DNA from 4 places in the Mesorhizobium sp. M0207 genome. Region 1 is predicted to be linked to each of the others. Evidence: predicted binding sites of a transcription regulator. Region 1 holds the regulator's gene; each other region holds the start of a gene.
What was found. Region 1 encodes PhoB, which activates phosphate uptake and scavenging genes when phosphate is short. Its sites were predicted from a motif close to TGTCATNNANCTGTCAT; they were not measured.
Positions count from the first base shown of each region.

Region 2: ugpB (sn-glycerol-3-phosphate ABC transporter substrate-binding protein UgpB) is a predicted target of PhoB. The motif match lies at 4,110-4,126, and genes of this name have one in related genera.
Region 3: phnF (phosphonate metabolism transcriptional regulator PhnF) is a predicted target of PhoB. The motif match lies at 3,587-3,603, and genes of this name have one in related genera.
Region 4: NKJ15_RS21805 (RNA degradosome polyphosphate kinase) is a predicted target of PhoB. The motif match lies at 2,496-2,512, and genes of this name have one in related genera.

Region 1 covers NZ_JAMYSQ010000004.1:282,668-288,599, forward strand. The annotation lists gene pstA (phosphate ABC transporter permease PstA) at 1-485, shown strand, start outside; gene pstB (phosphate ABC transporter ATP-binding protein PstB) at 482-1,285, shown strand; gene phoU (phosphate signaling complex protein PhoU) at 1,318-2,025, shown strand; gene phoB (phosphate regulon transcriptional regulator PhoB) at 2,042-2,731, shown strand; gene NKJ15_RS09555 (ROK family protein) at 2,741-3,985, opposite strand; gene xylF (D-xylose ABC transporter substrate-binding protein) at 4,271-5,311, shown strand; gene NKJ15_RS09565 (sugar ABC transporter permease) at 5,453-5,932, shown strand, end outside.
Region 2 covers NZ_JAMYSQ010000013.1:114,498-120,429, reverse strand. The annotation lists gene argH (argininosuccinate lyase) at 1-737, opposite strand, end outside; gene tlpA (thiol:disulfide interchange protein TlpA) at 773-1,456, shown strand; gene NKJ15_RS18585 (bifunctional diguanylate cyclase/phosphodiesterase) at 1,459-3,891, opposite strand; gene ugpB (sn-glycerol-3-phosphate ABC transporter substrate-binding protein UgpB) at 4,189-5,499, shown strand; gene ugpA (sn-glycerol-3-phosphate ABC transporter permease UgpA) at 5,581-5,932, shown strand, end outside.
Region 3 covers NZ_JAMYSQ010000002.1:430,958-436,889, reverse strand. The annotation lists gene phnK (phosphonate C-P lyase system protein PhnK) at 1-355, opposite strand, end outside; gene NKJ15_RS05905 (alpha-D-ribose 1-methylphosphonate 5-phosphate C-P-lyase PhnJ) at 352-1,323, opposite strand; gene NKJ15_RS05900 (carbon-phosphorus lyase complex subunit) at 1,320-2,432, opposite strand; gene phnH (phosphonate C-P lyase system protein PhnH) at 2,434-3,045, opposite strand; gene phnG (phosphonate C-P lyase system protein PhnG) at 3,045-3,506, opposite strand; gene phnF (phosphonate metabolism transcriptional regulator PhnF) at 3,641-4,384, shown strand; gene NKJ15_RS05880 (zinc-binding alcohol dehydrogenase family protein) at 4,403-5,419, opposite strand; gene NKJ15_RS05875 (ABC transporter permease) at 5,490-5,932, opposite strand, start outside.
Region 4 covers NZ_JAMYSQ010000017.1:97,467-103,398, reverse strand. The annotation lists gene NKJ15_RS21825 (metal-sensing transcriptional repressor) at 1-143, opposite strand, end outside; gene NKJ15_RS21820 (TIGR02117 family protein) at 248-919, shown strand; gene NKJ15_RS21815 (FAD-dependent monooxygenase) at 953-2,170, opposite strand; gene NKJ15_RS21810 (zinc-finger domain-containing protein) at 2,190-2,435, opposite strand; gene NKJ15_RS21805 (RNA degradosome polyphosphate kinase) at 2,585-4,786, shown strand; gene ppx (exopolyphosphatase) at 4,786-5,932, shown strand, end outside.

The sequences.
Region 1 (5,932 bases):
TAGGCTTGTTTGTCTATGAGCTGATGGTGCGGCCAATGGGACATTTCTCGGCCATTGCCGGCGCCGTTGCGCTTGCCATCCTGGTCATTCCGGTGGTCGTGCGCACCACTGAAGACATGCTCAACCTGGTGCCGAACGCGTTGCGTGAAGCCGGTGCCGCGATCGGCGCGCCACGCTGGGTGGTGATCCGTTCGGTCGCCTACCGCACCGCATTGTCCGGCATCGTCACCGGCATATTGCTGGCGATAGCACGCATTTCCGGCGAGACGGCGCCGCTGCTCTTCACCGCGCTCAACAACCAGTTCTGGAGCAGCAATATCAACGCGCCGATGGCCAGCCTGCCGGTGACCATCTTCCAGTTCGCTCTCAGCCCTTACGAGGAATGGCAGCAACTGGCGTGGACCGGCGCACTCATAATCACCCTGACGGTTCTGGGCTTGAGCATCCTCGCCCGCAGCCTTACCGGACGCAGAGAGGACAGATGACACAGATGTTGTCCCCAGACATGACGATGGCCGAAACGGTCGCCGAGAAGACGAAGATCGAGGTCAAGAACCTCAACTTCTACTACGGCCAGAGCAAGGCGCTGAAGGACATCAGCCTGTCGCTGCCCGAGCGCAGCGTCACGGCCTTCATCGGCCCTTCGGGCTGCGGGAAATCGACGCTGCTGCGTGTGTTCAACCGCATCTATGAGCTCTACCCAAAACAGACGGCCGAGGGCCAGGTGCTGCTCGACGGCAAGAACATTCTCGACCGGTCGCAGGATCTCAACCTCCTCAGGACCAAGATCGGCATGGTGTTCCAGAAGCCGACGCCGTTCCCGATGTCGATCTACGAGAACATCGCCTTCGGCGTCAGGCTCTACGAGAACCTCGGCAAGTCCGAGATGGACGGCCGCGTCGAACAGGCGTTGAAGCGCGCCGCGCTGTGGAGCGAGGTCAAGGACAAGCTCAACGCCAGTGGCTTGAGCCTGTCCGGCGGCCAGCAGCAGCGGCTCTGTATCGCCCGCACCGTGGCGGTGAAGCCGGAAGTCATTCTGCTCGACGAACCGGCTTCGGCGCTCGACCCGCTGTCGACTGCCAAGATCGAGGAACTGATCGACGAATTGCAAGCCGACTACACGATCGTCATCGTCACCCACAACATGCAGCAGGCGGCGCGCGTGTCGCGCCAGACGGCGTTCATGTATCTGGGTGAACTGGTCGAGTTCGACCGGACCGAGAAGATATTCACGTCGCCCCGCGAGAAGCGCACGCAGGACTACATCACTGGCCGCTTCGGCTGAGCCGTTCCGATCATGCATATGAGGACAGGACCATGGGCGAACACACAGTCGCTTCTTTCGACGAGGATCTCGAGCAGATCAGCAAGCTGATCCGCGACATGGCCGACCTCGCCGGTTCGATGGTCGGCGGGGCGACCAAGGCGCTGTTGAATTCCGACAACGTGCTGGCGCAACGCGTCGTTTCCGACGACGCCATCATGGATGCGCGTCAACGCGAACTGGACGACCGCGCCATCACCCTGATCGCCAAACGCCAGCCGATGGCCCACGATCTTCGCCATGTGGTCGGAGCGATCCGCATGGCGGGCGACCTCGAACGCATCGGCGACCTTGCCAAGAATATCGCCAAGCGCGTGAGTGCGGTCGGCCTCAGCGCCACGCCGCGGGACCTGTCGCATTCCATCGACGCGATGGCGCAGCTGGTTCTCATCCAGGTGCAGGGTGTCATCGAGGAATATGCTGCAGGCGATGCGGCCGCGTTGGCCAAGCTTCGTGCCGCCGACGAGCGCATCGACGTTAAATACACGTCCGTGTTCCGCGAGCTGTTGACCTACATGATGGAAGATCCGCGCAACATCACCGCTTGCACGCACCTGCTGTTCTGCGCCAAGAATCTGGAGCGGATCGGCGACCATGTCACCAACATCGCCGAAAATGCGTATTATGTGCTGACCGGCGAGCAATTGCCGGTCAATCGTCCGAAGCAGGACGAAACGACAATGTCCGCACCGGTGACATGATGGGGGTGCCCAGCCGATGATCGCACCACGCATAATGGTGGTGGAGGACGAGGAGCCGTTGGGTGTGCTGCTCCGCTACAATCTCGAATCCGAAGGCTACCAGGTCGAGGTGGTGACACGCGGCGACGAAGCCGAGATCCGTTTGCAGGAGAATGTGCCCGACCTTTTGGTGCTCGACTGGATGATACCAGCGGTTTCCGGCATCGAGCTCTGTCGTCGGTTGCGGGTGCGCCCCGAAACCGAGCGGCTGCCGATCATCATGCTGACCGCGCGCGGCGAGGAGAGCGACCGGGTGCGCGGTCTTTCGACCGGCGCCGACGACTATCTGGTCAAGCCGTTTTCGACACCGGAATTCATGGCCAGGGTCAAGGCGCTGCTGCGGCGCGCCAAGCCGGAAGTGCTGTCCAGCGTGCTGAAGGTCGGCGACATCGTGCTCGATCGCGAATCGCACAGGGTCTATCGCAAGAAGAGCGAAATCAGGCTCGGGCCGACCGAATTCCGGCTGCTCGAGTTCATGATGCGGCATCCGGGCCGTGTCTTCTCGCGCAGCCAGTTACTCGATAATGTCTGGGGGGAGACAATCTACATCGACGAACGCACCGTCGACGTGCATGTCGGGCGGCTGCGCAAAGCCGTCAACAACGGCCGGATGCCGGATGTCATCCGCACCATCCGCGGCGCCGGCTATGCGATCAGGGAAGATTGACCCGCCTGGTCAGGCTACGTTCTTTCTGACGCTGGGCCTCATTTGCGCGCCCGGCGCGAAAATCTCCTGGTCGACGAAGCTTAACGCCCGCATCGCGCAGCCTTCGCGGATCAGAGGCAATTCGTTCGGCTCTGTATCGAAGGAGATCGAGCCTGAATGCTGGCCGCCGGCGGTCTGGGCGATTGCCTTCCGCAAGGCCGGCTCGATCAGATCGAAGGCGGCGGCACTGGCGCCGACCATCGCGACCGGTGCCGGATCGATCAGCGCGAACAGCGAGCCGAGACCGAAACCCAGCGCTTCGCCGGCCTTGCGGTAGGCCTCGCGTTCCGGCCCATCTTTCTCGCGCGCCCGGGCCGCCAGTGCGCGCATGTCGGCGTCGCTGACGTCGGCGACCGGTTCGCTGTCTTCGCTCATCTGCCTGGCGTTGCGCCAGATGGCGTAGTTGCCGGCATACGCCTCGATGCAGCCGCGCCGCCCGCAACGGCAGAGCGCGCCGCCCGGACGATGGATCATGTGGCCAAATTCGCCGCCCGAGGAATGCGTCCCGGTGAACAGTTCGCCCTTCAGCACCAGCCCCATGCCGATGCCATGCGAAAGCAGGATGGCGATGAAGTCATCGCGATAGCGATCCGGATTGCGCCAGCGCAAAGCCACCGCCATCATGTTGCAGTCGTTCTCCACCGTTGCCGGGATGCCGAATTCGTCCTCCAGCATGTCGGCAAAGGCGATGTCGGTCTGCGGTGTGATCGGCGACCACAGCATGGCGCGTGCAGGGGAGTCGGTAATGCCCTGAATCGCCAGGGCGATGCGGGCGACACTGCGGACGTCAAGATCTGGATCCTGCAGCCGGCGCCGGACGATGGCCATGCATTCACGGATCAGCTCGTCGCGCGGCATAGTCAGCGTGTCCAGCCGGCGCTGTTCCTCGGCGACCACCTGTCCCGTATAGTCGATAATGGCGGCCGAAAGGAAATTCAGCGACAACACCACGGTCAGCACCGCCGCCGCTTCCGGGTTGAGGGCGAGGCCGACTTGCGGACGACCGCGTTTCAACGAAACGGGCTCACTTGGCTTGCTCTCGGCGAGGATGCCTTCCCGTATCAGGTCGGAAGAAATCGCCGATATGGTCGAATGACTGAGGCCGGTGGTAGCTGCGATCTCAGTACGCGATGGCTGGCCGGCCCGGCGCACCGCCGAGATCACCATCGCCCGGTTGCGCCGGCGCAAATCGTCATGGCGGATTCCGACCGACATTGTTTTGCTTTCCTCCCGGTTGCCGCGGCCGCTCATGAACCGGAAGCCGTCGGTAATGTCCGACAAATAGTGTCGGATGAGGCAAATAGTGTCAGATGCAGGTGGCGCTGTCATCGTTTATTCCGACGCTCGAAAAAACTCGCAGAGTCATCAAAATCCATCAGAATCGATGTTGACAGCAGCCGGAGATCGGGCCAGTATTTTTTCGAGGCTCGAAAAAATTAGAGCTTCTAAGCTGGTCTTTGAGCCAATTGGTCACGCCGTACGCGGCGCAGGGAGGATATGATGAAGAAATTCACGACCGCCATTCTGGCGGGTGTCGCCATGACGCTGGCGCTGGCGTCGGTGGCGCAGGCTAAAGACAAGGTCATCGGCGTTTCCTGGTCGAACTTCCAGGAAGAGCGCTGGAAGACCGACGAGGCCGCAATGAAGGCGGCCATCGAGGCCGCAGGCGACAAGTATATTTCCGCCGACGCACAGTCCAACCCCGGCAAGCAGCTCACCGACGTCGAGAGCCTGATCTCGCAGGGCGCCAACGCACTGATCATCCTGGCGCAGGACGCCTCGGCCATCGGGCCGGCCGTGCAAAAGGCGCTGGACGAAGGTATTCCGGTTGTCGGCTACGACCGGCTGATCGAGAACAAGGACGTCTTTTACCTGACCTTCGACAACAAGGAAGTCGGCCGCATGCAGGCCCGGGAAGTCTTCAAGGTGAAGCCGGAAGGCAACTATGTCTTCATCAAGGGTTCGGGTTCCGATCCGAATGCCGATTTCCTGTTTGCCGGTTCGATGGAGGTGCTGAAGGCGGCAATAGACAGCGGCAAGATCAAGAATGTCGGCGAGGCCTATACCGACGGCTGGCTGCCGGCCAACGCTCAGAAGAACATGGAACAGTTCCTGACCGCCAACGACAACAAGGTCGATGCCGTGGTCGCGGCCAATGACGGCACTGCCGGCGGCGTCGTCGCCGCGCTGACAGCGCAAGGGCTGGCCGGATCGGTTCCGGTTTCGGGCCAGGACGGCGACCACGCCGCGCTGAACCGCATCGCGCTCGGCACACAGACCGTGTCGGTGTGGAAGGATGCGCGCGAGCTCGGCAAGAATGCCGCCGAGATCGCCTCGCAGCTGGCCGACGGCAAGCAGATGACCGACATTGCCGGCGTGAAGGATTTCACCACGCCCGGCGGCAATACCGTCAAGTCGCTGTTCCTGACCCCGGTCGCCATCACCAAGGACAACCTCAACGTCGTCATCGACGCCGGCTGGATCAAGAAAGAAGAGGTCTGCGCCGGCGTGACGGCTGGCACTGTTGCAGTCTGCAACTGAGCCGACGTTTCCGAGAAGTCCGAACGCCGTGGCCGCTCGCCGCGGCGTTTTTCAACAAGAGTTGTTTTTCCGCTTCCGGCGGATAACTTCTAGGCTGCTTCCGGCATCCGCGGCAGACGGCAACCCGGCGGGAGAAACATCATGACCGACACGACGTCCAACACGCCGGTCGACAGCACGGCAGACCGGGCACGGGAATCCGAGCTCGGCATCGTTGCCCGATTTCTCAAGGCAACCGAACTCGACACGCGCATGCTCGGCATGGTCGGCGCGCTGCTGGTCATCTGGGTCGGTCTGCATGTCATTTCCAGCGTACGGCTCGGCGTCAATCCGTTCGACTTCGACAGCCGGACCTTCCTGACGCCACGCAATCTCTGGAACCTGTCGGTGCAGACTTCCGCCGTGGCCATAATGGCCGCCGGAATGGTGCTGGTTATCGTCATGCGCAATATCGACCTGTCGGTCGGTTCCGCCGAAGGTCTGATCGGCGTGGTCATGGGCTTTGCGCAGGTGCATTTCCTGGTGCGAATGATCGGTCTGCAATTAGGCAATCCCTGGATCTGGATCCTGGCACTGGCCATCGGCCTGGCGCTTGGCCTTCTGATCGGAGCGTTCCAGGGA
Region 2 (5,932 bases), on a different contig from region 1:
CCCAGGAACTCGAGCGCGAAATCGCGGTCCGAAACACTGTCGAGCGAATTGCGCATCGGCTCGCGGAAGCCAAGCGCCTTCGCCGTCTGGTGCCGGTCGATGGAAAAGCTGGTGCCGGCAAGGGCGGCGGCGCCGAGCGGGCTTTCATCCATCCGCTCGATGGCGTCGCGGACACGCGACAGGTCGCGCGCAAACATCTCGACATAGGCCATGCAGTGGTGGCCGAAGGTCACCGGCTGCGCCGCCTGCATGTGGGTGAAGCCCGGCATCACCGTTGCCGCATGCTCCTCGGCCCGATCCAGGAACGCCGTGATCAGGCCCTTCAGCGCCTCGGCGACACGAAAGCATTCGTCCTTGACCCACAGCCTGAGGTCGACCGCCACCTGGTCGTTGCGCGAGCGGGCGGTATGCAGGCGGCCGGCGGCGGGGCCGATCAAATCGGCCAGACGGGCCTCGACATTCATGTGGATGTCTTCCAGCCTGGTCGAGAACTCGAATGTGCCGGCCTCGATCTCTGCGAGGATCGTGTTCAGCCCGTGAGCGATTTTTTCTTGATCGGCCGCCGAAATAATGCCCGTTTGCGCCAGCATCTGGCTATGGGCGATCGAGCCGCGAATATCCTGCGCATAGAGTTTGCGGTCGAACGAGATCGATGCGTTGATCGCTTCCATGATTGCGGCCGGACCCGAGGCAAAACGTCCGCCCCACATCTGGTTGCTGGCCTTCTTGTCGTTCATCGCTATAACCCGTGCTCCGGAGCAGTTTTTCAAAAATGGCAGACGGCAATAGATTTTTCCCGGCTTTGCGTCTCATCCTCGCCGCTTTGGTTGCGGGCGTGCTGGCCGGCGCGGTCGCGGTATATGTCAGGGAAAGCAGTTCTGGCAACAAGGCGCCCGCGCAAGTGGCCGCCGGCGGCGGCAAGGACGACGTCGCCTGCGCCGCCAAGACCGACCGTGCCAAGAAGATCGCCGCCGCTGCCACCGGCCAGGTTGCCGCGCTTTTGCCGGCGGATCCGCCGCAATCGCTGAAAAGCCTTGCCTTCAACGGCCCCGACGGCAAGCCGACGACGATCGCCGATCATGCCGGCAAGACGGTGCTGCTCAATCTGTGGGCGACATGGTGCGCACCTTGCCGCGCCGAAATGCCGGCGCTCGATGCGCTGCAGAAGGAGATGGGCAGCGATGCGTTTCAGGTTGTTGCCGTCAACGTCGATGCCGGCGACGATGCCAAACCGAAGAAGTTCCTGGAGGACACCGGCGTCAAGTCGCTCGGCTACTATCGCGATGCCACGATGGCGCTGTTCAACGACGTCAAGACGCGCGGCCTGGCGCTCGGTCTGCCGGTCACCATGCTGATCGATGGGCAAGGCTGCCTGATCGCCCATATGAATGGCCCGGCCGAATGGTCGGGGCCGGATGCCAAGCGTCTGGTCGAGGCGGCGCTTCAGCCGGGATAGGCTCAGACCGTGCGCAGGCGCGGCTTGAGCACGGCAATGCTTGCGCCGCGTCGGCTGGCGGTGCGGATTGCCGGAGCGGCCACGCCCGTCAGTTCCCCGAATGTCTCGATCGGAGCCGGTTTGCCGAGGTAGTAGCCTTGCCCGATCTCGCAAGCCTCGGCGTCCAGGAACTGCAATTCACCCGGCGTCTCGATGCCTTCTGCCAGAACCGGTAAGCCGAGACCGCGTCCAAGCCCCAGCACGGCGCGAACGATCGCCGCGAACTGGGCGTTCTTGTCGACCGATTTGATGAACGACCCGTCGATCTTGATCTTGTCGAAGGGAAAGGCGCTGAGGTTGGACAGCGAAGAATAGCCGGTGCCAAAATCGTCCATCGCCACATGCACGCCAAGCGCCTTGACCTGCCTCAAGGTTGCCAGCGCGCGCGGCATGTCCTTCACCAGGGCCGTTTCGGTGATCTCCAGTTCGAGCCTGCCGGGGGCCAGGCCGGATCTCGTCAATGCGTCGTGCACCTTGCGGCTGAAGTTCGGATTGTGAAGTTGCACGGCGGAGACGTTGACGGCGACCATCAGCGGGTTTGTCCAGCGAACAGCATCGTTACAAGCCGTCGTCAGCACCCAGTCGCCGATCTGCGCGATAGCGCCACTGTCCTCGGCCACGGGGATGAAAACGGTCGGAGAAATGTCACCCCGCTCAGGGTGCTGCCAACGGACCAGGGCTTCGAAGCCGATCATCCTGCCGCCGCGGATCTCCTTCTGCGGCTGATAGACGAGGTGGAACTCCTTGCGGGCGATCGCCTGGCGCAATTCATGCTCCATCACGCGCTTGTCGCGGGCCGCGGTGCCCATGGCTATCTCGAAAAACCGATAAGTGTCCCTGCCTTCGGTTTTGGCGCGATGGAGTGCCGTGTCGGCATGGCTGATCAGGCCGGCCTGGTCTTCGGCATCCAGCGGAAAGAAGGCGATGCCGATGCTGGCCGAGACGAGGCCGGAGCCGACCGAAACCCTGTTTTCCTCCCGGATCGCCGCCAGCAAGTCCTCGGCTATCCGGCCTGCGGCCAGGGGGTCGGGGAGGTTCGGAGCTATGATGGCAAATTCATCGCCGCCGAGACGCGCGAGCATCTGTCCGTGGCGCGGGATGCCGGAAATGCAGTGCGCCAGCTTCTGCAGCATAGCATCGCCGGCCCCGTGGCCATAGAGGTCGTTGACTTGCTTGAACCGGTCGAGGTCAAGCAGCAGGAGCGCCAGATGTCCATCCTTGCCGCCACGATCCATCGAGGCGAATTCTGCTTCCAGCCGGGAAGAAAAGCTCCGCCGATTGGCAAGCCCGGTAAGCGGATCGAAATGCGCGAGGCGGAGGATCTCTTGTTCTGCCTTCTTGCGCTCACGGATGTCGCGAACGGCAAGCACCGTATGAGGCCTGCCGCAGTAGGTGATTTTCCTGGCGATCAGCTCGACAGGAATTCTCGCCCCGTCGCTGCCCCTTAACTTCGCTTCCTGCGCCTGTTCGCCGAAGCCGGACATATCGGCTGCGCTCTGTCCGTCGAAAAGCTCGCCGAATTGCATCGTGTTCAGGGTGGCTGTCGCTGTTCCGGTCAGCTTCGCCATACTGTCATTGGCGCTGACAATGCGGGTGCCATCGCAAACGATCAGACCTTCCACCGCCGCATTGGCGAGATCGTGCATGCGATCGGCCTCGAGCTTCTGGCGGCGAAAGCGCAGGTCGATCCACAGCGCGGCACCCGATAGCACAAGGATTATCAGGCTGGCGACCGCTGCGGCAAAGGCCTGGGAAATGGGCTCGATGGAATGTTCGGATATTTCAATCGAGGAATCCGGAATGATCGACACCGCGGCCATCGCGATGAAATGCAAGCTGCAAATCGCCAGCGTCAAAAGCGCGGCGCCGCCGAAAGTCGCGAGCGCTGACGGACGGCGCAAGACGACAAGGAGCGCCAGTGCCGCGAGGGTCACGCCGGCCAGAAGCGATATCGCGACAAGGAGCAGGTTCCATACGACCCGGCCTTCGACCTCGAAAGCTGCCATGCCGATGTAGTGCATCGTCGCGATGGCGCCGCCCAGAATGGCGCCACCGACGAGGAAATGGTCGATGCCGCGGCGCAAGGTGGCGACCCACATCCCAAGCGCGGTCATGATAACGGCGGCGGCAAGCGAAAAGGCGGATAATCCCGGATTGTATGCGTTCGGTATTCCCGGCGTAAACGCGGTCATGGCGATGAAATGCGTCGCCCATATGCCGAACCCGGTCGAGGCCGCGGCGATCATCAGCCAGACAAGCCGGTTTCGCTCGGTCGATCGGCCGACATGCTTAAGGAGATTAACCGCTGAGAAGCAAGAAATTCCACAGATGAGTGCGGCAAGCGCAACCAGTCTCGGATCGTGCTGACTTACAATACAATTATAGACCGTCAGCATCCTGGTTCACTCGGTCTGCCAAAATTAACAGGGGAGGTGTGACTGATTAGCTCTTGGAGATTTTAACGAATGGTTAACCCGTGGGCCATGAGGCGGGTCTTTTCGGGGGAAAACCGACGCCGCTGCGCCCAAAAAGACAGTGATGTGATTTCTGGCGCCCGGTTTCAGTAGCGAGTGCACTTTAGGAAGGAATGATGTTCATTGATCCGCAATAAAACCGTTGTCCGATTGTCATCAGCGCCACATATTGGCTTTGCGGAAGTGCCCCTTTCGCCAATGACAAACGGGAGATGAAACATGAAGTTCTTCGGCTTTGCGGCCGGTATCGCCGCCACCGTGACCCTGCTTTCCACCACCTCCGCCTTCGCCGTCACGCAGATCAGCTGGTGGCACGCCATGACCGGCGCCAACGCCGAGGTCGTCGCCAAGATCTCCAAGGATTTCAACGCCAGCCAGAGCGACTATGAGCTCGTTCCGGTGTTCAAGGGCACCTATCCGGAGACGCTGAATGCCGGCATCGCTGCCTTTCGTGCCGGGCAAGCGCCAGATATCCTCCAGGTGTTCGACGTCGGCACCGGCGTGATGATGGCGGCCGAGGGTGCGATAAAGCCGGTGGCCGATGTGATGACCGGCGCCGGGATGACTTTCGACAAGAGCCAGTATCTGCCCGGCATCGTCGGCTATTATTCGAAGCCGGACGGCACCATGCTATCGTTCCCCTACAACTCTTCCTCGCCGATCCTCTATTACAACAAGGACATCTTCCAGAAGGCAGGCCTCGACGTGAACAATCCGCCCAAGACGTGGAACGAGGTGTGGGAAGCTGCCAAGAAGATCAAGACGAGCGGCGCCGCCCCTTGCGGCTATACCTCGACCTGGCTGACCTGGATCCACCTGGAGAATTTCGCGGCGTGGAATGACGTGCCTTGGGCCACCCAGCAGAATGGCCTGGCCGGCGGTGATGTCGAACTCAAGATCAATGCGCCGATTTTCGTCAACCACTTCCAGGCGCTCGCTGACCTGGCCAAGGACGGCACATTCAAATATGGCGGGCGCACCTCCGAAGCCAAGCAGATATTCCTCGCCGGCGAATGCGGCATCTTCACCGAATCGTCGGGCGGCCTCGGCGATATCGTCAAGTCCGGCATGAACTATGGCATCGGCCAGCTTCCTTACGACAGTGACGCCAAGGGTGCCCCGCAGAACACGACGCCGGGCGGTGCCAGCCTGTGGGTGTTCGGCAACAAGTCGGACGAGGAATACAAGGGCGTCGCGGCCTTCTTTGCCTATCTGTCCAAGACCGATGTGCAGGAATATCTGCACCAGAAGTCGGGATATTTGCCAGTGACGCTTGCGGCATACGAGGCGACTAAGAAATCAGGCTTCTATGACAAGAACCCCGGCCGCGAGACACCCATCCTGCAGATGATCGGCAAGTCGCCGACCGACAATTCGAAGGGCGTGCGCCTGCCGAATCTGCCGCAGGTGCGTGATATCCAGAACGAGGAGCTGGAGAAGATGCTGGCCGGCCAGCAAACCGCCCAGCAGGCACTCGACAATGCGGTTGCGCGCGGCAACGCGGCGATCAAGGAAGCGCTGGAGAACTGACGGGATTATCTCAGTTAGTCGGTTGGAATATCGCCCACGCGAGCTCGCGCGGGCGATACCTGGATAGCGAGGGAAATCAGCCTGTCTCCACGCGTCGTCTTTCCCAACAAGATCCTGCCCTACCTGCTGGTGGCGCCACAACTCGCCATCACCCTGGTTTTCTTCTACTGGCCGGCCGGTCAGGCGATGTACCAGTCGATGCTCAGGCAAGACCCGTTCGGGCTGAAGAGCAGGTTCGTCTGGTTTGCCAATTTCCGGAAGGTGCTGGCCGATCCGGCCTACCTCAACTCGATCAAGGTCACAGTAGTGTTCTCTCTTGCGACCGCGATCGTTGCCATGGTTGTGGCCCTGCTGCTCGCGGTCATGGCCGAGAAGGCCGTGCGCGGCAAAGGCCTTTACCGCACACTGTTGATATGGCCTTACGCCGTGGCGC
Region 3 (5,932 bases), on a different contig from region 1:
CCGCCATCAGCCGCTCGCCGACATTGGCGCCGGCCGACACCGTCATGCGCAGCCCGTCGGCCGGGTTCTGATGGACAAAACCCCAATCGGTGCGCATCAGGAAGCGGCGCTCGGCCTCGCTCATGCGGTAAAGTTCGCGAAACTGGCCGTCGCGCATCCGGTAGCTGGCGGTGCCGGAGCTGGGCAGCAGTCGAGTTGACAGGCAGTTGAGCAAAGTCGTCTTGCCGGAACCGGATTCGCCGACCACCGCCAGCACCTCGCCCGGCCAGAGGTCAAAAGTGACGTTCTCGCAGCCGACGCGCGAGCCGTAGAATTTGGACAGCGCCGAAACGCGCAGCAGCGGTTCGTCTGTCATTGCTTCTCCTTACCCTCCCCCTCGTGGGGAGGGTCGGCGCGTAGCGCCGGGGTGGGGGGTGAGGCGGTGGCAGTACCCCCACCCGCGCCTTCGGCGCGACCTCCCCACAAGGGGGAGGTAGGGGCGTTGCGCCGCCTCTCGCAATGATCGGTATCGGAGCAGACGAACATGTGGCCGCCATGGTCGTCGAGGATGACCTCGTCGAGATAGACGTTCTCGGCCGCGCACAGCGCGCAGGGCTGGTCGAAGGTCTGCACCTCGAACGGATGGTCCTCGAAATCGAGGCTGACCACATCGGTGAAGGGCGGCAGCGCGTAGATGCGCTTTTCGCGGCCGGCGCCGAACAATTGCAAAGCCGGCGAACGGTGCATCTTCGGATTGTCGAATTTCGGCGTCGGCGAGGGATCCATCACATAGCGGCCCTCAACCTTGACCGGGTAGGCGTAGGTGGTGGCGATGCGGCCATGCCTGGCGATGTCTTCGTAGAGTTTTACATGCATCAGACCGTATTCCTCCAGCGCATGCATCTTGCGCGTCTCCGTCTCGCGTGGTTCGAGGAAGCGCAGCGGTTCGGGGATGGGCACCTGATAGACCAGCACCTGGCCGGCACGCAGCGGATATTCGGGAATGCGGTGGCGCGTCTGGATGATGGTCGCCTTGGCCGTCTCGGTGGTGACGGCGACATTGGCGACCTTCTTGAAGAAGGCGCGGATCGAAACCGCATTGGTGGTGTCGTCGGCGCCCTGGTCGATGACCTTGAGCACATCGTCCGGGCCAATGATCGAAGCGGTGACCTGCACGCCGCCGGTGCCCCAGCCATAGGGCATCGGCATTTCGCGCGAGGCGAACGGCACCTGGTAGCCGGGGATGGCAATGCCCTTGAGGATGGCGCGGCGGATCATCCGCTTGGTCTGCTCGTCAAGATAGGCGAAGTTGTAGGTGGCGATGTCCGCTGGTTGTGCACTCATTCCGCTGCCTCCCTCTTTTCTTCGGCCTTGCCGGCATTTTCGCGGGCATCATGCTCGGCGCGCATGCGGCGCACGAGGTCGAGCTCGGCCTGGAAGTCGACATAATGCGGCAGCTTCAGATGCTCGACGAAGCCGGTCGCCTGGACATTGTCGGAATGCGAGATGACGAACTCCTCGTCCTGCGCTGCGGCGATGACATCCTCACCCAACTCCGAGGCGCGCAGCGCGCGGTCGCATAGCGCCATGGCCATGGCCTTGCGCTCGCTCTGGCCGAAGACGAGGCCATAGCCGCGGGTGAATTGCGGCGGCGCCTTGGCCGAGCCCTTGAACTGGTTGACCATCTGGCATTCGGTGACGCGGATGCTGCCGAGCGGCACGGCAAAGGGCAGTTCCGACACGTCCAGTTCCAGTTCGACCTCGCCGATGCGAACCTCGCCGACGAAGGGATGGTTGCGCGCGTAGCCGCGCTGGGTGGAATAGCCAAGCGCCAGCAGAAACCCCTCGTCGCCGCGCGACAGCGCCTGCAGGCGGATGTCGCGCGCCATCGGGAATTCGAGCGGCTCGCGGGTGATGTCGCCGGGGGTATGATCCCCAGGCATGTCGCCGTCGGGCTCGATCAGGCCTTCGCGGGCGAGGATGGCCGAGACGCGCGGCATGGCTTCCGCCTCGCCTGCGCGCTGCTCCGGTTCGGCGACATCGCCGCCGGCGGCGAGCTCGGGATCGAGCAGGCGGTGGGTGTAGTCGAATGTCGGGCCGAGCAGCTGGCCGCCGGGCAGGTCCTTGTAGGTCGCCGACACCCGTCGCTCGACCAGCATCGTGCCGGTGTCGATAGCCCTTGTGTAGCCGAAACGCGGCAGCGTCGTGCGATAGGCGCGAACCAGGAAGATCGCCTCGATCATGTCGCCGCGCGCCTGGACGATGGCGAGTGCCGCCAATTCCCGGTCGTAGAGCGAACCTTCGCTCATCACCCGGTCGACGCCGAGCGCCAGCTGCTCGACGATCTGGTCGAGGCGAAGTGCGGGCACCGAGCGGTCGCCGCGCCGGCGGTCGGCGAGCAGTTTGTGGGCGTTGCGAATGGCCGCTTCGCCACCCTTTACCGCGACATACATCCTATGCCTCCATCGTCTTGATGCGCGTCGTGCGCGGCAGGCAGGCAATTGCTTCGGACGTGGCGAGGATGATGTCGACGCCACGCGGAAAACGCTGGTTGTTCTGCTTCCATTGCTCGACGAAATGGCGCGGCATTTGCGCCGGCGCGATCGTCGCCGTCTTCTCGATGCCCGGGCCTTCGAGCAGCAGCGGAGCGCCGGAGACAAGATCGCTGACCTCGAGGATCAGCGTCGTGGAGCGATCGGGATAATCCTGGGTGCCTTGCGAAAACCCGTCGAGCGCCATCATCTCGGCCGGCGTGGCGATCAGCGCGAAATGCGCGTCGGCCGGGGTGTTGGCCAGCGGCGCGCCGGTATGAAAGCCAAGCCAGGATTTCACCGTCGCTGAAGCCTGCAAGGCGTGGTCGAGCCAGAGCGGCGTGTCGTTATCGCACAGCGCCAGCGCAACGGCCCCGGCGGTGGCCGACAGCGGCACCGGGGGGTGGGCGAGGGCCGGCAGCGGCTGCACACTACCTGGCCGCGCCATCGCGTCCATAACGGCACGGAATACGGTCTGGGCATTGAATACCGGATCGGCGAAGCCGCCTTCAATGGATTGAGTGGCGATATCCATCAGTCTTCTCCGCGCACCATGGTGAAGAAATCGACCTTGGTCGCCGCCGTCTCGGCGCGGCGCTGTTCACGCGCCTTGGCCAGTGCCGCCTGCAATGGCGCAACGATCCTGATCTCGACCTCATTGCGGTGGGCCGGGTCCTGCCACAGCGCATCGGCGATCGCCGCCAGCCTTGCCTTCTGCTTGTCGCGACCAAGTGCGTAGCAGTGGCCGACATGGCCGGACGCAAGCCGCACCGTGGCACGGGTGACCGTCGCCTCGCCGACATTGAAAGGGGCACCACCGCCGCCGATGCGGCCGCGTACCGTAACCAGGCCGGTTTCGGGGCCACGCAGAAGTTCCGCTTCGCAGGGCAGGCCGGTTTCGTCCCACAGGCGGACGATGTCTTCGCCGGCCGATTGCGCCAGCGTCGCCATCACGGCCTTGCGCTCGGCCTGCTCTCGCGCTTCCCGTCCTCGCATGGCCGTACTCCTCGTTTGCGTGAATTTGTCTATTGATATAGACAACTATACAAATTATACTCGTTATCTAGCGCGTGTCCATGACGGGCACGTGACACCGGCCAAAAGATCGGCGCAAAGAATTGGGGCGGGAGATGATCGGACAAGCCAACCGCATCGAGCGGCGCAGCGGTGTCGCGCTGTGGCGGCAGATCGCCGACCAGATACTGCATTCGATCGCCGCCGGCGATTTTCCCGAGAATGCCGCGCTGCCGCCGGAGATCGCGTTGGCCGGACGCTATGGCGTCAACCGCCACACGGTGCGTAGCGCTATCGCAGCGCTAATGCAGGAGGGTGTGCTCAGGGCGGAGCAGGGGCGCGGCACCTTCGTGCTGTCGCGCAAGCTGCTGTCTTATCCGATCGGCGCCCGCACCCGCTTTTCCGAGGGATTGCAAGGACAGGCGTCCGAGCGGCATATCACCTTGCTCGCGTCATCGATCGAGCCGGCCAACCGTCGTGTCGCAGAGGGCTTAGGCCTTGCGACGGGGGCCGATGTGATACGCCTGGAAACGCGCGGCGAAGCCGATGGAATGCCGGTATCCCGCGCGGCCGGCTGGTTCGATGCCAGGCGCTTTGCCGGCATCGATGCCGCCATGGCGGAAACCGGTTCGATCACCGCATCGCTGGCACGTTTCGGCATCGACGACTATCTCAGGCAATCGACCGTGCTGTCGGCGCGCCATGCCCATGCCGCCGACCTTGCTGACCTCGACCTGCAGCCCGGCGCCATCGTGCTAGTGACGGTCGCCGTCAACGTCACGCCCGACGGTCAGCCGATACAGTTTTCGGAGTCGCGCTTCCCGGCCGAGCGGATCGAGCTCAAATTGTCGGCGCTCTGAGATGCGGCAGCCCTGGCATCATCCGACTTGAATGACGGCCTTGATCAGGCCGGACTTCTCATGCGCCCAGCGGGCGAGGTCGTGCGGCGTCTCGCCAAGCGTGGTGCGGTGGGTGACCAGCTTTGCCAGCGGCAGCGCGCCGTTGCGGATCGAGGCGGCGACATGGTCGAAATCGGCACGCAGGGCGTTGCGGCTGCCGATCAGCATCATCTCGCGCTTGTGGAATTCGGGATCGGAAAAGGCGATGTCGTCCTTGACGACGCTGACCAGGACCAGCGCCCCGCCGTGCGCGACATGGGCGAAGGCCGACTGCACCGACCGGGTGTTGCCGGTGGCATCGAAAACCACGTCGAAGCCGTCGCCGCCGGTTGCTTCCCGCACCAGGTCGGCAGCGGTGCCTCGCGAGCCGTCGAGCGTCGCGAAGCCGAGTTCGCTTTCGGCAAAGCCAAGCCGTTCAGCGCTCATGTCGAGCAGCGTCACATCGAGCCCGGCGATGCGGGCGAACAGCGCCGTGCCGAGCCCGATCGGGCCTGCGCCGATGACCAGCGTGCGCGCACGTGGATCAGCCAGCGAGCGCCGCACGGCATGGGCGCCGATCGCCAGGAATTCGACGGCGGCGGCATCGGCCAGCGACAGGCCGTTTGCCGGATAAAGATTTTGCGCCGGCACCAGGATCTGCTCGCACATGGCGCCGTCGCGGTGGACGCCGAGCACCTCGATCCTGACGCAGCAATTCGGCTTGCCTTGCCGGCAGGCGATGCATTTGCCGCAGGCGAGATAGGGATTGACGATCACCGCTTCGCCGACGGCGAGATCGACGTCCACGCCAACCTCGATCACGGTGCCGGAAACCTCGTGGCCCATGATGCGGGGATAGGCGAGGAACGGGTGCTTGCCTTCGAAGATGTGATAGTCGGTGCCGCAGATGCCGACATGGCTGACGGCGACCAGCGCCCAGCCGGCGGGGGGGGCGCCAGGCGCCGGACGATCTTCGAGGACAAGTTCGCCGGGCGAGCGGCAGACGACGGCTTTCATGCTTCAATCCAGTCGGTTCATGGCACTGCCGGCCCTGCTGTGGCGAGGCCGGCGATTGTTGGGAGGCGGTCTATTTGCCGCGGCGGCGCAGCCCGTCGAAATAGACGATGACGATGATCAGCACGCCGGTGATGATGCGCTGCCAGAAGGCGTTGACGTTGAGCAGATTGGCGCCGTTGTTGATGGTGGCAAGGATGAAGGCGCCGAGCAGCGGTCCGTGCACGGAGCCGACAGCGCCGAACAGCGAGGTGCCGCCGATCACCGAGGAGGCGATCGCCTGCAATTCCCAGCCCTCGGCCTGCGTCGGATTGCCGATGCCGATGCGCGAGGCAAGCAGCACGCCGACGAAGGCCGCGCACAGGCCCGACAGCGTGTAGGCCATGTAGATGGTGCGCTGGACGTTGACGCCTGACAGGCGCGACGCCTCGGCGTTGGAGCCGACCGAGAACAGATAGCGGCCCCAGCGGCTGTGGTGCAGGAAGATGTAGGCTGGGATGCCGACCAGGATCACCA
Region 4 (5,932 bases), on a different contig from region 1:
CTTTCGACGGCATGAAGCTGCTGCGCCAAGTCAACGCAAGGGCGATGCGCCTCGATCATCGCCAGCACCGCCGCAAGGTGGCCTTGCGCGCGCTTCAGGCGCTTTATGATGGAAGGATGCGAGGCGTGGAGGTGATCTGACATGCCTCAGCGTATCCTCCCGGGGAGGATACGCGTCAAGCTCTAAGTCAGCTGTGCAACTTTCGGAGGGGCTTCACCTTGAGCATTGCTTGTTCTATGCCTTTCCCATGAAGAAGCTTGCCCGTTTTCTTGGCCTGCTGGTCGTTGCAGCAGTCCTTGCGGTGGCATTGGGCACACTGCTGCCGCGCCCGCTCTGGCCGGCGGCAGTTGCCGATCCGATCGGCTCAAGCCACCGCATCCTGGTGCTGAAAAATCCGATCCACACCGACATCGCCATCCCGGTCGACGACGATGTGCGCCAGCGCTTCCATTTCCTGGTCGATGCCGGCATTCCAGCAGACGTGGCGGAGGTCCGCTACATCGTCTTCGGCTGGGGCGGCCGCGCCTTCTATCTCGAGACGCCGACCTGGTCGGAACTGAAGGCAGTGCCGGTGATGAAGGCGCTGACCGTCGATGCGTCGGTGATGCATGTCGACATTTCAGGCGAAATCGCCGAGCCGCATCCCGACGTCGCCGGCTTCGATATCGGCGAGGAGCGGTTTACGGCGCTGCTCGATTACATTGCGGGAAGCTTCCGGCAGGGACCGAACGGGGCCATGCCGATCGAGAATGCGGCGTATTCCCGTTTCGATCGTTTCTTCGAAGGCAATGGCCGTTTCAACGCGCTGGTCGGCTGCAACACCTGGGCGGCGGCGGCACTGCGCATCGCCGGGCTGCGCACCGGCTGGTGGAACCCGCTGCCGGCATCGCTCGGCCTGTCGATGCGGCTTTACAATTGACAAGGCGCCGATGACTTAGGACCGCCGAACGTCCTACGCCCGCCAGCCGTAGAGCCAGTCGAGATCGGCGGCGAGCTTTTCGGGTGAGCGCATCGCCAGGAACAGGTTGCGGGCCATCGCCACCGGCCCGGCCGCATGCCAGGCGACGCGATTGATGGCGCCGCGACGGGCGACCTGGGCGACGCGCGGCCGCCGCGCCTGTTCCCAGGCGACAAGCGCGCTGCTGAGATCGGCGGGCGAGGTGGCAACGAAACCGGCAAGGGTTACCGCGTCTTCGATCGCCATCGCCGCGCCCTGTGCGGCAAACGGCGTCATCGCGTGCGCCGCATCGCCGGTCAGCGCGATGCCTTCCGGGGTCGTCCACCGCCGCTGCTCGACTATGTGGATCGGCCGTGCCGTCCACGGCGCGGCCTCGTTCGCCAGGCGGACCAGCGCCGGCGCGGCGCCACGCATGGCGCTGGCGAGGCTGGCGGGGTCGGCATGCCCTGACCAGCCCTCGGCGATGCGCTTGCCCTTGGTGAAGGCCGCGAGGTTGAAGACAGTGCCACGGCTGACCGGATAGGCGACCATATGGAAGCCTGGATGGAGGAATGCGGTAACGCAATCGGGCGCACCGATCGCCCTGAAGGCTTGTCCGGCAAGGCTGTCCGCGGCCACCGTGGCGCGCCAGGCAAGCTCGCCCGAGAATCGGCTTCTGCCGAATTCGGCCGCCTTGCGGGCCAGTTTTTCTCGCACCGACGACCAGACGCCATCGGCTCCGACCAGCAACGATGCTTCGGTTTCGATGGTCGTGCCGGCAATCTCGACTGTTGCGGTGATGCCATTCGGTCCGGTTGCGACGCCGCCGACGCGGGCACCGGTGACAAGCTCGACCTCGGGCCGCTCGGCTATCCGCTGCATCAGCGCTGACTGCAGATCCGCGCGGTGGGCAACGAGATAGGGCGCTCCCCAGCGCGTGTCGGCCGCCTGGCCAAGCGGTACGCGCGCCAGCTTGCGCAGCGTGGCGGCATCCTTGAGCACGACTGCCTCCGGCCGCACCGCCGTCGCCAGCAGCCGATCGAGTACGCCGAGCTGCCGTAGGATGCGCGTCGCGTTGGGCGAAAGCTGGATACCGGCGCCGGCAGCCTCGAGGTGCTGCGCCTGTTCGAACAGTTTTACCCGATAGCCGCGCTCGGCGAAGGCCAGTGCCGCGGTCAGCCCGGCGACGCCCGCCCCGGCGATGACCACCTGCCGGGACTGCGTTTCCTGCATCAGGCTTGTCGCGGAAGAATCAGGCGGCCTGGTCGATATAGAGGCAGCCCGGCGGCTGCGTTTCCAATGCCTTCAGTTTCGGCGAATAGCGATAGAGCGTCGAGCAATAGGGGCAGACCTTTTCATTGTCGTCGCCCATGTCGAGAAATACATGCGGATGGTCGAAAGGCGGATTGGCGCCGGTGCACATGAATTCCTTGACGCCGATGTCGATTGCCGGGTAGCCCGCATCGTTCTGGAAATGGGGAATGGAACCGCCTGCCATCGTCGTCTCCTGATCTCGTCGATTGCATCTGGATCATAACCCGTCTCTTTGCAAGATCGATGAAATGAAACTGTCGCAAAAGCCTGTCAGAGGATAAGTTAAGCCGGTTAAGGCTGTGCTCGTCGAACGGTGTGGGAAGAGCGGGAACCATGAACGAACTGAAGCCGGTGCAGAACGAATTCATCACCGTCGAGGCGGCGAGCCCCGAAGGCGGCAATCCCGATCGCTTCGTCAATCGCGAGTTTTCCTGGCTGCAATTCAACCGGCGCGTGCTCGAGGAATCGCTGAACGCCAATCACCCGCTGCTCGAGCGCGTTCGCTTCCTGTCGATATCGGCCGCCAACCTCGACGAGTTCTTCATGGTCCGCGTCGCTGGTCTTGCCGGCCAGGTGCGCGAAGGCATCGTGCTGAAGAGCCCGGATGGGCGCACTCCCGAGCAGCAGCTCGAACAATTGCTGCGCGAGGTCGAGCGCCTGCAGGAGGACCAGCAGAACAGCCTTTCGGCGCTGATGCTGCTGCTCGACAAACAAGGCATCGAAAGCATCACCCGCGATGGCCTGACCAAGGACGAGAAGACCTGGCTCGAGGACCATTTCCAGGAGCAGGTATTTCCGGTCCTGACGCCGCTGTCGATCGACCCGGCGCATCCGTTTCCGTTCATTCCCAATCTCGGTTTCTCGATGGCGCTGCAATTGCGCCATCGCAAGAACGGCGAGGAAATGAGCGCGCTTCTGCGCCTGCCGGTGGCACTGAGGCGCTTCATCCGTTTGCCGGATCGCAAGCATCATGTCCGCTTCATTCCACTCGAAGAGGCGGTCAGTCTCTATATCGGCAAGCTGTTCCCCGGCTATGAGGTCAAGGGCTCCGGCACGTTCCGCATCATCCGCGACAGCGATATCGAGGTCGAGGAAGAATCAGAGGATCTGGTGCGGCTGTTCGAGACGGCGCTGAAGCGCCGACGCCGCGGCTCGGTCATCCGCATCGAGTTCGACCGGCTGATGCCGGCCGAATTGCGCGATTTCGTCGCCGGCGAGCTCGGCGTCTCGGCAAGCCGCATCAGCGTGCTCACCGGTCCGCTGGCGCTCAGCCAGATCTCGGAGATCGTCGCCGTCGCCCGCGACGATCTGAAATTCACCCCCTACAATCCCCGCTTTCCCGAGCGCATCCGCGAGCATGGCGGCGATTGTTTTGCCGCGATCCGCGAGAAGGACATCATCGTCCACCATCCTTACGAATCTTTCGACGTGGTGGTGCAGTTCCTGCGCCAGGCAATGGCCGACCCGGAAGTGGTGGCGATCAAGCAGACGCTCTACCGCACCTCCAACGACAGCCCGATCGTACGCGCTCTGGTCGACGCCGCCGAGGCCGGCAAGTCGGTGACCGCGCTGGTCGAGCTCAAGGCGCGTTTCGACGAGGAAGCCAACATCCGCTGGGCGCGCGACCTCGAGCGCGCCGGCGTTCAGGTCGTCTTCGGCTTTCTCGAACTGAAGACCCATGCGAAGATGTCGCTGGTGGTGCGCCGCGAGGATGGCAGGCTGCGCAATTACGTGCATCTGGGCACCGGCAACTACCACCCGGTCACGGCACGCATCTACACCGACCTGTCCTTCTTCACCACCGATCCGACGATCGCGCGCGATGTCGCCCAGCTGTTCAACTTCATCACCGGCTATGCCGAGCCGGCCGAGCAGATGCGGCTGGCCATCTCGCCGTTTACGCTGCGCGACCGCATCCTCCAGCACATTTCGGATGAGATCAGCCACGCGCTGGAGGGCAGGCCGGCCCGCATCTGGATGAAGATGAACGCCTTGGTCGACCCGATCGTCATCGATGCGCTCTACGATGCCAGCCGCGCCGGCGTCGAGATCGATCTCGTCGTGCGCGGCATCTGCTGCCTGAGACCGCAGGTGCCCGGCCTATCGGAGAACATTAGGGTGAAGTCGATCGTCGGCCGTTTCCTCGAGCACAGCCGCATCTATTGCTTCGGCAACGGCCACGGCCTGCCCTCGGACGGGGCGATCGTCTATATCTCCTCGGCCGATCTGATGCCGCGCAATCTCGACCGCCGCGTCGAGACCATGGTGCCGATCACCAATCCAACTGTGCATGAGCAGGTGCTCGGCCAGATCATGCTCGGCAACATCATGGACAACCAGCAAAGTTTCGACGTATTGGCTGACGGAACCTCCCGGCGCGTTGTGCTGGAGGAGGGCGAGGAACCGTTCAACGCGCAGGAATATTTCATGACCAATCCGAGCCTGTCCGGACGGGGCGATGCGTTGAAGTCGCATGCGCCCAAGCGCATCGCGCAGTTCAAGCGCCGCAAGAAACAGAACGCAGCGACGGGCTGATGATTTCAGCGTCCCAGGGCCGGCTTCAGGACCGCCGACCGCTGTCCATCATCGATATCGGATCGAACTCGATCCGTCTTGTCATCTATGAAGGACTGGCGCGCTCGCCGACCTTGCTGTTCAACGAAAAGATGCTGGCCGGCCTCGGCCGCGGCATCGTTTCGACCGGAAAGCTCGATCCCGAGGCGGTGACGCGCTCGATGGAAGAGTTCCGCCGCTTCCGCGCGCTCTCCGACCAGGCCGGCGCCGAGCGCATATATGTGCTGGCGACCGCCGCCGCTCGCGAGGCCGTCAACGGCCCCGACTTCATCCACCGCGCCGAGGATGTGCTCAAGACCGAGATCCAGGTGCTGAGCGGCCGCGAGGAAGCCCATTATTCGGCGCTCGGCGTCATTTCCGGTTTCCATCCGGCCAACGGCATTGCCGGCGACCTTGGCGGCGGCAGCCTCGAGCTGATCGATATTGACGGTGAGACGATCGGTGACGGCATCACGCTGCCGTTGGGCGGCTTGCGCCTGCAGGACATGGCGAAGAACTCGCTGACCCAGGCGGCAAGGATCACGCGCGAGCAACTGGCGCGGGCGAAATTGCTGAAGGGCGGGCAGGGCAGGGCGTTCTACACGGTCGGCGGCACCTGGCGAAACCTCGCCCGGCTGCACATGGAAATGACCAACTACCCGCTCGGCGTCATGCACCATTACGAGATCGGCATCGAAAGCGCCGCGAACTTCCTCCGGCAGGTTGCCAAGGCCGAGATCGACAAGATCAAAGGCATCGAGGGCATCTCCAAGAACCGCCGCTCGCTGCTGCCCTATGGCGCCATCGTGCTGCAGGAGATCATGGCGGCGATGCAGCCGTCGAAGATCATCGTGTCGGCGCTGGGCGTGCGCGAGGGCTTTCTCTATTCGCTGCTCGACAAGGCCGAGCAGAAGGCCGATCCGCTGATCTCGGCGGCGGAAGAGCTTGCCCGCCTGCGCTCGCGCTCGGTCGACCACGCGCATGAGCTTGTCGAGTGGACCGGCAAGGCCTTCGCTGCCTTCGGCATCGACGAAACCAGGGACGAGGCGCGCTACCGCCACGCCGCCTGCCTGCTCGCCGATATCGGCTGGCGTGCCCATCCCGAATATCGCGGCAAGCAATCGCTCA